DNA from 2 places in the Streptomyces sp. NPDC001604 genome. Region 1 is predicted to be linked to the other one. Evidence: riboswitches for the same ligand, from Rfam matches in the RefSeq annotation. Region 1 holds a riboswitch; the other holds the start of a gene.
What was found. Region 1 has a riboswitch for thiamine pyrophosphate ahead of thiC (phosphomethylpyrimidine synthase ThiC). Riboswitches for the same ligand answer to the same signal wherever they lie in the genome.
Positions count from the first base shown of each region.

Region 2: another riboswitch for thiamine pyrophosphate. It lies ahead of ACFY1E_RS23105 (thiamine ABC transporter substrate binding subunit); the one in region 1 lies ahead of thiC (phosphomethylpyrimidine synthase ThiC).

Region 1 covers NZ_JBIAUY010000002.1:683,406-690,868, forward strand. The annotation lists gene ACFY1E_RS08405 (YibE/F family protein) at 1-884, opposite strand, end outside; TPP riboswitch at 956-1,145, shown strand; gene thiC (phosphomethylpyrimidine synthase ThiC) at 1,138-2,940, shown strand; gene ACFY1E_RS08415 (hypothetical protein) at 3,104-3,973, opposite strand; gene ACFY1E_RS08420 (metallophosphoesterase) at 4,167-5,249, opposite strand; gene ACFY1E_RS08425 (LacI family DNA-binding transcriptional regulator) at 5,451-6,563, opposite strand; gene hisC (histidinol-phosphate transaminase) at 6,961-7,463, shown strand, end outside.
Region 2 covers NZ_JBIAUY010000008.1:146,828-154,290, reverse strand. The annotation lists gene ACFY1E_RS23125 (phosphatidate cytidylyltransferase) at 1-15, shown strand, start outside; gene ACFY1E_RS23120 (SRPBCC family protein) at 157-606, shown strand; gene ACFY1E_RS23115 (hypothetical protein) at 803-1,204, shown strand; gene rlmN (23S rRNA (adenine(2503)-C(2))-methyltransferase RlmN) at 1,371-2,477, shown strand; TPP riboswitch at 2,501-2,608, shown strand; gene ACFY1E_RS23105 (thiamine ABC transporter substrate binding subunit) at 2,696-3,775, shown strand; gene ACFY1E_RS23100 (ABC transporter permease) at 3,820-5,421, shown strand; gene ACFY1E_RS23095 (ABC transporter ATP-binding protein) at 5,422-6,456, shown strand; gene ACFY1E_RS23090 (maleylpyruvate isomerase family mycothiol-dependent enzyme) at 6,467-7,264, shown strand; gene ACFY1E_RS23085 (LAETG motif-containing sortase-dependent surface protein) at 7,326-7,463, opposite strand, start outside.

The sequences.
Region 1 (7,463 bases):
GTACGGGCCGACAGACCGTGGCACATGTAGAGCGCGATCAGCATGATGGCGCTCGATCCGATCACCGCCACGAGCAGCGGATCCGAGCCCTGCAGGATCGCGGGCAGGATGAAGAAGGTCAGCACCATGAAGCTGACGGCCAGCGCGATCAGGGCCATCAGTCCGCGCATCCGTCCCACGACCACGACGGCGAGCGCGAAGATGCCGGCCAGCAGCGCCATGGGGAAGCGGCGGTTCACATCGGCGACCGAGTACTGCAGGTCCTTCGGCGCGGAGGGCTCGTATGCGGCGACGACCTTCTCGCCCTCATGCAGTTGCCGTGACTGGTCGGGCTGCACGATCTCGGTGAACGTACGGCCCTTGTCCTTGCCGGTGTCGACGCGGATCGTCGCCTTCTTGCAGGTGCCTTTCGCCTGCTGCTGGGCGGATGAGCCCTCGGCGGTGGAGGTGTCCCCCGTCGGAGTCTCGCCCGAGGCGTTCACCGACTTGCAGCTCACGCTCACGACCTTGGCGACCGTTGCCTGCTGGGTCTGCCGGTCGAAACCCACACCGGTGCGCTGGTGCGGCGGGGCGCCGCCGGGCCACAGGACCACGAGCCCGACCCCCACGGCCGCGGCGAAAGGGATGAGGATGGCGGCGATGACCTTGCGCAGGTGCATGGAGACGGGGGCCGCAGGACCGTGACTGTGCGAGTGACCGTGCCCGCCGGCGGAACCATGGCCGTGCCCCCGCCCGTGCCCGCCACCGGCCTGGTGACCGTGCCCCGCGCCGGCTCCCGGCCCGTGGTGGTGCCCGGCCCCGGAGCCATGGCTGCTGCCGCCTCCGGAGCCGTGCCCGGGGGGCGGCTCCGGAGGCGGGAACGGGGGCTGATGTGTCGTGGTCACCGCCAGATCATCGCAAGAACGACAGGGGCCCTCTGTTCAGCGCGCCCGAATTGACGCTAGCGTGGAGGCACCTTTGCACACGCGGGAGCTCGGAGCACCGGGCTGAGAGGGCGCTGACCTCCGTCCCAGCGATGTTTCACGTGGAACATCACCGAAGTCGAGTGATGTTCCCCACGAAACGTCGACAGACGGAAACCGCTGCGTCGACCGCCGAACCTGTTACCGGGTAATGCCGGCGTAGGGAGTAGGTCTCATGACCAACAAGGACGCACGCACGCCTGCCTCCAGCCAGGACGAACAGCCCATTCAGGGCGAACAGTCCCAGGAGGCCGGGAAGTCCATCGGCTGGCACAAGGCGTATGTCGAGGGCTCACGCCCCGATCTGCGAGTGCCGGTCCGCCAGGTGCATCTCACCAACGGGCAGTCGGTCACGCTGTACGACACGTCCGGCCCGTACACCGATCCGCTCGTCGACACCGATGTGCGCAGGGGGCTCGCCCCGCTGCGCGAGAACTGGATCATCGCGCGCGGTGACACCGAGGAGTACGCGGGCCGTCCCGCCCGTCCCGAGGACGACGGGATCAAGCACACCTCTCCACGAGGCGGTCTGCGCAACCTCGACGCGGTCTTCCCGGGCCGGCCGCGCCAGCCGCGCCGCAGTCGCGACGGCAAGGCGGTCACGCAGCTCGCGTACGCGCGCCGTGGGGAGATCACGCCGGAGATGGAGTACGTGGCCATCCGGGAGAACGTCTCGCCCGAGGTGGTCCGCCAGGAGATCGAGGCGGGCCGCGCGGTACTGCCGGCCAACGTCAATCATCCGGAGATCGAGCCGATGATCATCGGCAAGCGGTTCCTGGTGAAGGTCAACGCCAACATCGGCAACTCCGCGGTGACGTCCTCCATCGAGGAGGAGGTCGAGAAGATGACCTGGGCGACCCGCTGGGGCGCCGACACGGTCATGGACCTGTCCACCGGCCGCAACATCCACACCACGCGTGAGTGGGTGCTGCGCAACTCCCCCGTCCCCATCGGTACGGTGCCGCTCTATCAGGCCCTGGAGAAGGTGGACGGCCGGGCCGAGGAGCTGACCTGGGAGATCTACAAGGACACCGTCATCGAGCAGGCCGAGCAGGGCGTGGACTACATGACGGTCCATGCGGGCGTCCGTCTGCCGTACGTCCCGCTCACCGCGAACCGGAAGACCGGCATCGTCTCGCGCGGCGGCTCCATCATGGCCGCGTGGTGCCTCGCGCACCACAAGGAGTCGTTCCTGTACGAGAACTTCGAGGAACTCTGCGAGATCCTCGCCGCGTACGACGTCACGTACTCACTGGGCGACGGCCTCAGGCCGGGGTCGATCGCGGACGCCAACGACGAGGCGCAGTTCGCGGAGTTGCGCACGCTCGGGGAACTCAACCGGATCGCCAAGCGTTTCAACGTACAGACCATGATCGAGGGCCCGGGACACGTCCCGATGCACAAGATCAAGGAGAACATCGACCTTCAGCAGGAGATCTGCGATGAAGCTCCGTTCTATACGCTCGGTCCGCTGATCACGGACGTCGCGCCGGCATACGACCACATCACCTCCGGCATAGGTGCCGCGATGATCGCCTGGTGGGGCACGGCCATGCTCTGCTACGTCACGCCCAAGGAACACCTGGGCCTGCCCAACCGTGACGACGTCAAGACCGGTGTCATCACCTACAAGATCGCCGCCCATGCGGCCGACCTCGCCAAGGGGCACCCCGGGGCGCAGGAATGGGACGACGCGCTGTCCGACGCCCGCTTCGAGTTCCGGTGGGAGGACCAGTTCAACCTCGCCCTGGACCCCGACACGGCACGGGAGTTCCACGACGAGACCCTCCCGGCGGAGCCGGCCAAGACCGCCCACTTCTGCTCGATGTGCGGGCCGAAGTTCTGCTCGATGAAGATCTCCCAGGACATCCGCCGCGAACACGGCGGGAGCCGAGCGGAGATCGAGCAGGGCATGGCCGAGAAGTCGAAGGAGTTCGCGGCCGCGGGCAACAGGGTGTACCTGCCGATCGCGGACTGACGTAAGCCGGTGTGAGTGGCTCCGCTCCTCCGACATGGAGGACGGTCCCGCTCTTCGGAGTGAGGTGCCGTAGGGCGGAGCCGTCGGTGGAATCGGTGTTCGGCTTGCGCTCCCCCTGCGGGCCCTGACGGGCCTTTCTGATGCGGGGGGCGCAAGCCGACGGTTACTCCGGCTGGTGTTCCGGGCCCCCGAAGTCCGGGCTGGTGTAGTCCGGGCTGGTGAAGCTCGGGCGCGGGCCGGGGGTCGAGCCGTCGTCCGGGCTGCTGAAGCCCGGCCGGTCGTAGCCGAGGTGGGGCATGCGGCTGGTCGACGTCGGCGGAGTGGCGGTGTGCAGCGCCGCGGCGGTGCCGGGGTCGGCGAGTGCCTCCCTGAGGAACGGCATGATGCCGCGCTCCAGGAGTGCCTGGCGCCAGGCTTCCCTGGCCAGGGCCACTTCCTCGCTCAGCTCGCCGTACGGTCCGGACTCGAGCGAGGGCTGGTTGCGCAGGGCGGTGAGCAGCAGCCCGACAGCGGCGACGAGGATCGCGGCCGCGGTCATGGCACCGAACACCCAACCCGCGGTGATCATGGTCTTGCCGAACACCTGTTTGGGCTCCAGCGACTTGATGATGTACCCGACGAGCAGGAAGATCACCGCAGCTGTTCCGGCGAGGACGGGGGTGAGGACGGCGGCGACGGCTACGGCGCCCGCGCCGGCCGGCTCGGCGGCCTCGCCGAGGGTGGTGGCGAGCCCCACCGCCCCCGCGCCCGGCTCCGCTGAGCCGGATTCACGGGTGGACGGCGGGGTGGACGGCGCCGGCTGGCGCAGTTCCTCGCGAACCTTCACGTAATGCTGGTACTCGGCTGCCGCTGCCACCGTGATGAGTGCGGTGGCGTTGAGCGCCATCGTGCGCAGCTGTTCGGGGTTGAGCCGCTCGCCGACAGCGGCAAGCTCCGGGCGGTTTGGGGCGGAGCGCAGCGCCTCATCGAGGACCCGCTCGTACTCCTGGCGGTCCTCGCTCAGCAGGTGCTGCGGAACGCTGTTCATGTGCATCCCCCGATGCTCCGTAGGGCTTGGGGCTCGCATGCCAACGAGCCGTCGGGCAGAAACGGAGGGGAGCCTGCTACGGATAAGCCGATGGTAGAGCGGCGACGGCACACGGTGACAGGGGGTTTGAAGAAATTGGGCCCTGGCCTGCGCCGTTTATCGCGGTTCCGCCATGGGGGAACGCCTGCCCTGTGAACGTTCAGATATCCAGTGGCAGTTGCTGGACCAGCAGCTTTCCGGCCATGGTCACTCCGCCGTCCATCGCGATGGCGAGTCCCTCGGCGTAGACGTGCGGTCCTTCGACCACGGGCCCCGCGCTGTCCTCGCCCTCCTCGGAGCCGACCTCGCCCAGCAGATACGGAATGGGGCTGTGACCGTGAACAATCCGCGTGCCGCCGTACGTATCCAGCAGGGAGCGTACGGCGTCTGCGCCGCCCTCGTCGCGGAAGGAGAACCGCTTGGTGAACTTGCGGAACAGATCCCAGCACTCGTCGGCGTCGTTACGCGTGAGTGTTTCGCGGACGGTGTCGTTGACCGCCTCGATCGAGTCGCCGTAGTCGAGGTAGGCGGTGGTGTCCGAGTGGACGAGCAGATAGCCGTCGACCTCCTCGACGGCGTCGAGGCGGGCCATCCACTGCAGATGGTGGTCCTGGAGGCGGTCCATGTCGGTCTTCTGGCCGCCGTTGAGCAGCCAGGCCGCCTGGAAGGTGGCGGTGCCCGCACCGGAGTTGACGGGGGTGTCGCCGAACCGCTTGGCGCCCAGCAGCAGCAGCTCGTGGTTGCCCATGAGCGCCTTGCAGTAGCCGCCGGCCGCGGCCGCCTCCGCGGACAGCCGCATCACGAGGTCGATGACGCCGATGCCGTCCGGGCCACGGTCGGTGAAGTCGCCGAGGAACCACAGCCGGGAGGTGCCCGCGCACCAGTTGCCCGCGGAGTCGACGAGGCCCTGCTCCTGGAGGGCGGCCACCAATTCGTCGAGATAGCCGTGCACATCACCCACGACGTACAGCGGGCCGGCGCCGTCGGTCTGCTGGGGGATGGGGAGGGACGCGGGGTCGACGGGCACCTGAAGAGTGTCACCGCGGTTGATGACCGGCAGGTCGCGCTGTGTCGGGGTGTACCCCTCCGGGTGGTCGGCCGGCTCCTCGACGGGTCTGGCGACGTCGCCGGGGTATGTGCTGTGGCCGTACGGACCGGTCTCGTGGACATACGCCGGTACCCGGAAGTCGCGCAACGTCGCCGTCCGCTCCGTCTCGGGTCCCTGACCGGCCCCCTGAGTCATCAGACCCCTCCACCATCGCGCCGCATCTGCACCGCTTCGGACTGCCTGGTCGCAGCGGCCCGCGGTGTCGTGGGCCCATCATAGGAATGCCGATCGCGCCATGTGATGACCCAGGGGTGGTGAATCGGAGGAAGAGTCCAGTTCACCGCGGCTTTCGCCCCGATTGGGCAGGGCTTCGACCGTCTGCTGACGGCCTTGGTTCTACTCCTCTTCGGGCGACCGCGGCGCGCTGACGGTCGTACGCGGCGGGCGTCGCTGGGACGAGGTACGCACGATCAGCTCCGTCGGTATCACCTGCTCGACCGGTTGGTCCGATTCGACCCCCTCGATCGCGTCGATGAGGAGCTGCACCACGGCCGTGCCGATGCGGCGCGGCTTCAGGGAGAGCGTGGTGATGGGCGGTTCGGTGTTGGCGTACACGGTGGATTCGCTGCAGCAGACCAGAAGCAGGTCGTCCGGCACCCGCAGGCCGTAGCGTCGGGCCGCGGCGAGCAGGTCGGTGCCGTTCGGGTCGAACAGGCCGTAGACGGCGTCGGGCCGGTCGGGGCGGGCGAGCAGCCGGTCGGCGGCGACGGCGCCCGCGCACGGGTCGTGCGCCGGGTAGGCCTCGTACACCGGGTCCTGTCCGACGCGTTCGCACCAGCGCAGATACGCCGTGGTCGACAGGTGGGTGTACGTGTCGGTCGAGGTTCCCGTCAGCAGTCCGATGCGGCGTGCGCCGGCGTCGGCCAGGTGGTCGAGGATGCCGAGTACGGCTGCCTCGTGGTCGTTGTCGACCCAGGCGGTGACCGGGAGCGAGCCGGCGGGACGGCCGTCGGAGACGACGGGCAGGCCCTGCCGGACCAGTTCGCTGACCACCGGGTCCTGGTCGGAGGGGTCGATGACGACCGTGCCGTCCAGCGCGACGTTCGACCACACGTCGTGGCGCGAGGTCGCGGGCAGGATCACCAGGGCGTAACCGCGGGCGAGCGCGGCCGAGGTGGCGGCGCGTGCCATCTCGGCGAAGTAGGCGAACTCGGTGAAGGTGAAAGGTTCATCCCCGTATGTCGTCACGGTCAGGCCGATGAGTCCCGACTTGCCGGTACGGAGGGTTCGGGCCGCCGCCGACGGGCGATACCCCAGCCGGTCGGCGACCTCTCGGACATGACGCCGGGTGGCGTCCGGGAGCCGGCCCTTGCCGTTGAGGGCGTCGGAGACGGTCGTGATGGAGACTCCGGCGGCGGCGGCAACGTCTCTGATGCCCGCACGGCCCGGCCGGCTGCCTCGGCGTGAGGTTTCCGCGCGGCTCACCTGGTGCTTCCCTGCTGCTGTCATGGCGAGCCGATAGTAGGGCTCATGGAGTGGGGTAGGGCGGACGCATATGCACGCGTTGACAGGGACGTTTCTGCAAGGTCATATGTCGTCAATTGCCTTTGAAACAAAGGCAGTTGAACGATCCAATGGAGTTACGTGACTTGTCGGCGCGCATGGGCCTGCCAAGTCCCCGATGTTTCGAAGAGGTCTCAACTCACCTTGATGGGCGATGCGCGCCAGGGCGCGAGCCACCGGCGCATAGATATATGTGGCCGCGCCCCCCGGTTCGTCTGCCTACGGGTGGTGATGCCCCTGATGTGTATGTGACGGATGAGGTCTGTTCTCAGCTGTACGCAGCGGCGCCGAATCCTCATAAGGTGAGCAGTATTGGAAGCCGGTGGTCATGAGGAGGACTGCGGTGAGCGAGACGAGCCCCAAGCTGCGCGCCGAGCTGGAGGGTATCCCCACCTACAAGCCGGGCAAGCCTGCCGCGGCCGGCGGTCCGGTGGCCTACAAGCTGTCCTCCAACGAGAACCCGTATCCGCCGCTGCCCGGTGTGATGGAGACGGTGACGGCCGCGGTCTCGTCCTTCAACCGCTACCCCGACATGGCCTGTACCGGCCTGATGAGCGAGCTGTCGGACCGCTTCGGCGTCCCGCTCTCCCACCTGGCCACCGGCACGGGTTCGGTCGGTGTCGCCCAGCAGCTGATCCAGGCGACCAGCGGCCCCGGTGACGAGGTCATCTACGCCTGGCGGTCTTTCGAGGCGTACCCGATCATCACGCAGATCAGCGGCGCGACCTCGGTGCAGGTGCCGCTGACCCCGGGCGACGTGCACGACCTGGACGCGATGGCGGACGCGATCACCGACCGGACGCGCCTCGTCTTCGTCTGCAACCCCAACAACCCGACCGGCACGGT
Region 2 (7,463 bases), on a different contig from region 1:
GTGGGGTCCGGCTGACCTGCGGTGACATGTGGAGCCCCCGCCCCTACGAGGGCGGGGGCTCCAGGCTTTTCGGACGATGGCGCGCCGGTCGGCCGAGTGGGACGATTCCGATGTAAGCCCTCAAAGGGGATCTCCCGAACCCGAAGAGGAGGCGCCATGTCCACCATCCATGAGGAGTTCGACGTGGACTGCCGTCCCGAGGACGCCTGGGCGTACATCATCGACCCCTCCCACATGCCGGAGTGGCAGCTGAGTGCGGTCGCCACCGAACAGCTCGACGACCGCCCCTTCGGACTCGGATCCCGGGTCCGCGTCACCCGCCATGTGGGCCGCCGCGACATCCCGATGACCATGGAGTGCACCCAGTTCGAGCCGCAGCGCTCCTGGACCGTGCGCGGGATCGACGGCCCGGTCAGGGGCAACTTCCACGGCGAGATCACGCCCATCGACGACGGCCGCCGTACCCACGTCACCATGGACCTCGACTTCGAGGGACACGGCATCGGCAAGATCCTGCTCCCGCTGGTCGTCCGCCCGCAGGTCCGCAAGGAGATGCCGCGCAACGAGCAACTGCTCAAGGACAAGCTGGAGCACACCACCGCCTAGGCAGGCCTTTTATCCGTCCCCGGCTTCCTGGAGGGCTCCCTGAGCCCGGAGAACTGGCAGTGATCCGGCATCAAAAGGCCCCCGACCTGCACCAGCGGCGTGGATCGAGGGCCTGTGCCGCTTGCGGATGGCGGATGGCGGATTCCAACGGGGAACTCGCTTGCGGTTCCTCCCGGACCTGCGGTGATACTCAGCCATGAGCAGAATCGCCGAGGTCATCGTGCTGGCCGGCAATGCAGAAGAGGTCATGGAACCGCTGACCCGGCCCGACCCCAACCGTAAGTGGTCTGGACAATTCGCCGCTGCCGGGCATGGCTGGGTCGCCGAGTTCGTGCGACGGAGTAGCTGGGTCGGACTGCTGGATGACCTGGAGTCGCAGCCGTGGCCCTCCCCGCACTCCGTACAGGTACTGATCCACGACGAGGAAGATGACTGCTTCGGCCTGTGGATGATGCACGACGGCCGACTGGTGGAGGTGCCGCTGCCGCGCACCAGTCGCTACTTCTGGCCAAACCACTACACGGGCGAAGTCGATTCGGACTGCCCCGGCATTCTCATGCGCACGGACAGGCCCGACGGCTCACCCGAAGGAGACTGAGCGCCGGCCATCACACTGCCCTGTCCAGGCAGGCCGCCCCGGGCTGCGGTACAGCATGCTCTGACCTGCGGGAGCCTGATGTTCACCATGGTCACGACCACCAACGACAGGTGCCCCGGCCCGCAGCCCCAGGTCACCCAATTGGATCTGCGACACTGGTACAGCCATGCCTAAGCCCGGAGAACTCACTTTCGTCGCCCCCCGCGGAGCCAAGAAGCCGCCGCGGCATCTTGCCGATCTCACGCCCGCCGAGCGCAAGGAAGCGGTGGCCGAGATCGGCGAGAAGCCGTTTCGTGCCAAGCAGCTGTCGCAGCACTACTTCGCGCGGTATGCGCACGACCCGGCGGAGTGGACCGACATCCCGGCCGGTTCGCGCGGCAAGCTGCAGAAGGCGCTGCTTCCCGAGCTGATGACGGTCGTACGGCATCTGTCGACCGACCAGGGGACGACGCGCAAGACCTTGTGGCGGCTGTTCGACGGGACGCTCGTCGAGTCGGTGCTGATGCGCTACCCGGACCGGGTGACCATGTGCATCAGCTCGCAGGCCGGCTGCGGGATGAACTGCCCGTTCTGTGCGACCGGGCAGGCCGGGCTCGACCGGAATCTGTCCACCGCCGAGATCGTGCACCAGATCGTGGACGGGATGCGGGCGCTCAGGGACGGAGAGGTGCCCGGAGGGCCTGCGCGGCTCTCGAACATCGTCTTCATGGGGATGGGTGAGCCGCTCGCCAACTACAAGCGGGTGGTCGGGGCCGTCCGGGCGCTCACCGATCCCGCCCCCGACGGGCTCGGGCTGTCGCAGCGCGGCATCACCGTCTCGACCGTCGGCCTTGTGCCAGCGATCCACCGGTTCGCCGACGAGGGCTTCAAGTGCCGGCTCGCCATCTCGCTGCACGCGCCGGACGACGAGCTGCGCGACACCCTCGTCCCCGTCAACACACGGTGGAAGGTGCGCGAGGTCCTCGACGCCGGGTTCGAGTACGTCGAGAAGAGCGGGCGGCGGCTCAGCATCGAGTACGCGCTCATTCGCGACATCAACGACCAGGCGTGGCGCGGTGACCGGCTCGGGCGGCTGCTGCGCGGCAAGCCCGTGCACGTCAACCTCATCCCGCTGAACCCGACACCCGGCTCGAAGTGGACCGCCTCCCGGCCCGAGGACGAGAAGGCCTTCGTCGAAGCCATCGCCGCGCACGGTGTGCCGGTGACGATCCGGGACACCCGGGGGCAGGAGATCGACGGGGCCTGCGGCCAGCTCGCGGCCACCGAGCGGTAACCTGAGCCCGTACGTACATCTTCATATTCCGACAGGGGAGCGCCACAGCGCTGAGAGTGCGGCAACCGGGCCGCAGACCCTCTGAACCTTGCCCAGGTCATTCTGGGTAGGAAGTTCGGTCTTCACTCGAGCTGTTGCGCCCTGCCCGGGAGCCGGCGGACTTCTCCGGCGGTCCCGGGCAGGGCCGCGTCTCTTCCTGGTCAGCCAGGAGGAATTCAGTGCACACCAAGACGTTCGTGGCCGCCGCGGTCGGCCTCGGTCTCGTCACGTTGTCCGCGTGCGGTTCGTCGTCGTCCGGCAGCGCGGGCTCCGGCGGCTCCAAGACCGTCACCCTCGTCAGCCACGACTCGTGGGCCGTCTCGAAGAGCGTCCTCGCGGACTTCGAGAAGCAGTCCGGATACAAGGTCAGGGTCCTCAAGAGCGGCGACGCCGGGCAGGCCGTCAACAAGGCCATCCTCACCAAGGACAACCCGCAGGGCGACGTCTTCTTCGGCGTCGACAACACCCTGCTCTCGCGGGCGCTCGACAACGGGCTGTTCCAGTCGTACGAGGCGAAGGGCGCGGACCGGATCCAGGCGCAGTACCGGGTCGACCAGGCCAAGCACCGGGTCACCCCGATCGACTCCGGTGACATCTGCGTCAACTACGACAAGGCGTACTTCAGCAAGCACAAGCTGGCACCGCCCCAGTCGTTCGACGATCTCGTCAAGCCCGCGTACAAGAACCTCCTCGTCACCGAGAACGCCTCCACCTCCTCGCCCGGCCTGGGGTTCCTGCTCGGCACCGCCGCCAAGTACGGCGACGACGGCTGGCAGGGCTACTGGAAGAAGCTCAAGGCGAACGGCGTGAAGGTCGTCGACGGCTGGGAGCAGGCCTACAACGAGGAGTTCTCGGGGTCCGCGGGCGGCAAGAAGGCCAAGGCGGACCGACCGCTCGTCGTCTCCTACGCCTCCTCACCGCCCGCCGAGGTCATCTACGGCAACCCCAAGCCGAAGACCGCGCCCATCGGAACGTCGTACGGCACCTGCTTCCGGCAGATCGAGTACGCCGGGCTGCTCAGCAACGCCGGGAACACCAAGGGCGGGAAGGCGTTCATCGACTTCCTGGTCGGCAAGGAGTTCCAGGAGGACATGCCGCTCAACATGTTCGTCTACCCGGTGATCGAGGGCGCCAAGGTGCCGCCGGAGTTCGTGAAGTACGGACAGCCGGCCAAGGACCCCGAGACCATGACCCCGAGCAGGATCGCCGCCAACCGTGACCAGTGGGTCAAGTCGTGGACGTCACTCGTACTGAAGTAGCCGTCCGCCATAGGCGCACGGGGAGCGCGGTGCGGCTCGGCCTGATGGCCGTGCCGGTCGCGTTCTTCGCCGCCTTCTTCGCCTGGCCCGTCGCCGCCATCGTGGCGCGCGGGCTCAAGGTCGACGGGAAGTGGCAGTTCGGGCGGATCGCGGACGTCGTCACACAGTCGGACATCCGGCACGTCCTGTGGTTCACCACCTGGCAGGCGCTCGCCTCCACGGCACTCACGCTGCTGGTCGCGCTCCCCGGCGCGTATGTCTTCGCGCGCCTCGACTTCCCCGGCAAGCAGGTGCTGCGGGCCGTCGTCACCGTCCCCTTCGTGCTGCCGACGGTCGTGGTCGGTACGGCGTTCCTGGCGCTGGTCGGGCGCGGGGGACTGCTCGACGAGCTGTGGGGCGTACGGCTGGACACCACCGTGTGGGCCATCCTGCTGGCGCATGTCTTCTTCAACTACGCCGTGGTCGTACGGACCGTCGGCGGCCTGTGGGCGCAACTCGACCCACGGCAGGAGGAGGCGGCGCGGATGCTGGGCGCGTCGCCGCTGCGGGCCTGGCGGAAGGTGACCCTGCCGGCGCTCGGGCCCGCCGTCGCCGCCGCCGCGCTGATGGTCTTCCTGTTCACCTTCACCTCCTTCGGCGTGGTGCAGATCCTCGGCGGCCCGGCCTTCTCCACCCTCGAGGTCGAGATCTACCGGCAGACCTCGGAGATCTTCGACCTGTCCACCGCCGCCGTGCTCACGATCGTCCAGTTCGTCGCCGTCGGCGCGATCCTCGCCGTGCACGCCTGGACCGTACGGCGGCGGGAGAGCGCCCTGCGGCTGGTGGACGCGAACGTCACGGCGCGGCGGCCGCGCGGGGCCGGGCAGTGGGCGCTGCTGGCCGGGGTCCTCGCCACGGTCCTCGTGCTGCTCGTGCTGCCGCTGGCCGTGCTGGTGCAGCGGTCCCTCGGCGCCTCCGGCTTCGGCTACTACCGGGCGCTGACCCACGACGACGGCGGGACCTTCCTCGTACCGCCGATCCAGGCCGTCGGCAACTCGCTCCAGTACGCCCTCGCCGCGACCGCGATCGCCGTGGTGATCGGTGGTCTGGCCGCCGCGGCGCTCGCGCGCCGGGACGCGGGCCGGCTGGTCCGTGGCTTCGACGCGCTGCTGATGCTGCCGCTGGGCGTCTCCGCCGTGACCGTCGGCTTCGGGTTCCTGATCGCGCTGGACAAGCCGCCGCTGGATCTGCGCAGTTCATGGATCCTGGTGCCGCTCGCGCAGGCGCTGGTGGGCGCCCCCTTCGTCGTACGGACCATGCTGCCGGTGCTGCGGGCCGTGGACGTGCGCCTCAGGGAGGCGGCGGCCGTGCTCGGGGCGTCGCCGTGGCGGGTGTGGCGGGAGGTCGACCTGCCGATGGTGCGGCGGGCGCTGCTGATCGCGGCCGGGTTCGCGTTCGCGGTGTCCCTGGGGGAGTTCGGGGCGACCGTGTTCATCGCGCGGCCGGACAACCCGACGCTGCCGGTCGCCGTGGCGCGGCTGCTGGGCCGGCCGGGCGATCTCAACTACGGCCAGGCGATGGCCCTTTCGACGATTCTGATGGTGGTGTGCGCGGTGGCGCTGCTGGTCCTCGAGCGGCTGCGCACCGACCGGAGCGGGGAGTTCTAGATGCTGCTGAGCCTTGAGGACGCGACCGTACGGTTCGGCGGGCGGGCCGTGCTCGACGCCGTCGGCCTCGATGTCGCCGAACACGAGATCGTGTGCGTGCTCGGGCCCAGCGGCAGCGGCAAGTCGACGCTCCTGAGGGCGGTTGCCGGGCTCCAGCCCCTGTCCTCGGGGCGGGTGCTGCTCGACGGACGCGACCAGTCGGGCGTGCCCGCGCACAAGCGGGAGGTGGGCCTGATGTTCCAGGACCACCAGCTGTTCCCGCAGCGGGACGTGGGCGGCAACGTCGCCTTCGGGCTGCGCATGCACGGCGCCGGGCGCCCTCAACAGGACGAGCGGGTACGGGAGTTGCTGGACCTCGTCGGGCTGCCGGGTGCCGTACGCCGGGCCGTCGCCTCGCTCTCCGGCGGTGAGCAGCAGCGCGTCGCACTGGCCCGTGCGCTGGCGCCGCGCCCACGGCTGCTGATGCTGGACGAGCCGCTCGGCCAGCTCGACCGCTCGCTGCGGGAGCGCCTCGTCGTCGAACTCCGGGAACTCTTCGGGCGGTTGGGGACCACCGTCCTCGCCGTGACGCACGACCAGGGCGAGGCCTTCGCGCTCGCCGACCGGGTCGTGGTGATGCGGGACGGGCGGATCGCCCAGTCCGGTACGCCACTGGAGGTGTGGCAGCGTCCCGCGGACGAGTTCGTGGCCCGGTTCCTCGGCTTCGACAACGTGGTCGAGGGCATGGTGAGCGGCGAGGCCGCGGACACCCCCTGGGGCAAGCTGCCGGTGCCCCAGGACGCCCCGCAGGGCACGCGCACACTGCTCGTGCGGCCCGCCGGAGTCCGGCTCGTCCCCGCCGACGAGGGCCTGCGCTGCACCGTGGCCGCACGCACCTTCAAGGGCACCCATGTCGCCGTACAGGTGCAGCCGGAGGAGGCACCGCGGCTCGAGGCGGCGGTGGCGCTGCGGGAGGCGCCGGAGGTAGGCGACGCGGTCGGGGTGGAGTTCGACGCGGCGGAAATCGTGGTGCTCGGTGGAGGACATCCCGCATAGGGTGCGCGGGATGACACTTCTTGAGCATGATCGCTACTGCGACGAGATCGCCCACCAGGTGGAGCAGTTGAGGGCGGTGGTGACGAGCGGCGCCGATCTGACCGCGACCGTGCCGACCTGCCCGGACTGGACCCTGGAGATGCTCGTCCTGCACATGGGCGGAGCCCTGCGCTGGTCGGGGACGCTGGTGCGCACCCGGGCGCAGGAGAACATCCCCGACGAAGACGTGCCGCGCGGCGACGGCCCCGAGGCCACGGGTGACGCCGCCGCCCTCGACGCCTGGCTTGCCGAGGCCGGCGAGCTGGCGGTGGCCGCGCTGCGCGAGGCCGGGCCCGACGCGAAGGTGTGGGGCTGGGCGGAACCCCAGACCGCCGGCTTCTGGGCCCGTCGCATGGCCCACGAGATCACCGTGCACCGCGCCGACGCCACGCTCGCCGCGGGCCTGCCGTACGAAGTGGCCCCCGACATCGCCGCGGACGCGATCGACGAGTGGCTGGAGATCGTGGAGTACATCCAGCGCACGAACCCGCACGAGGCCGCCAAGGAGCTGCGGGGATCCGCCCGCAGTATCCATCTGCATGCCACCGACACCGGGCCCGGGCTGAACGCCGAGTGGATCGTGGAGATCGGGGAGGACGGCGTCGGCTGGCGCCGCGGCCATGAGAAGGCGACCGTAGCCCTGCGCGGACCGCTCACCTCCGTATTGCTGGCCTTCTACCGCCGACTGCCCCTGGACAGCCCGGAGCTGGAGATCCTCGGCGACCGGGAGCTGCTGGAGTTCTGGCTGGAGCGGGCGAGCTTCGGCTGAACGACCGCGGCCCGTCCCCCGGGATACGGGGACGGGCCGCGGTGTTGTTCTGCGGGAGGCGTCAGCGGCTGCTGTTCGCCCCACGACGGCGCATGCCGAAGAAGACGGCGCCGCCGCCGACCACGACCAGCGCGCCCGCGATACCGGCGATCAGGCCGGTGTTGGAGTTCGCACCGGTCTCGGCGAGGTTGGAGTCACC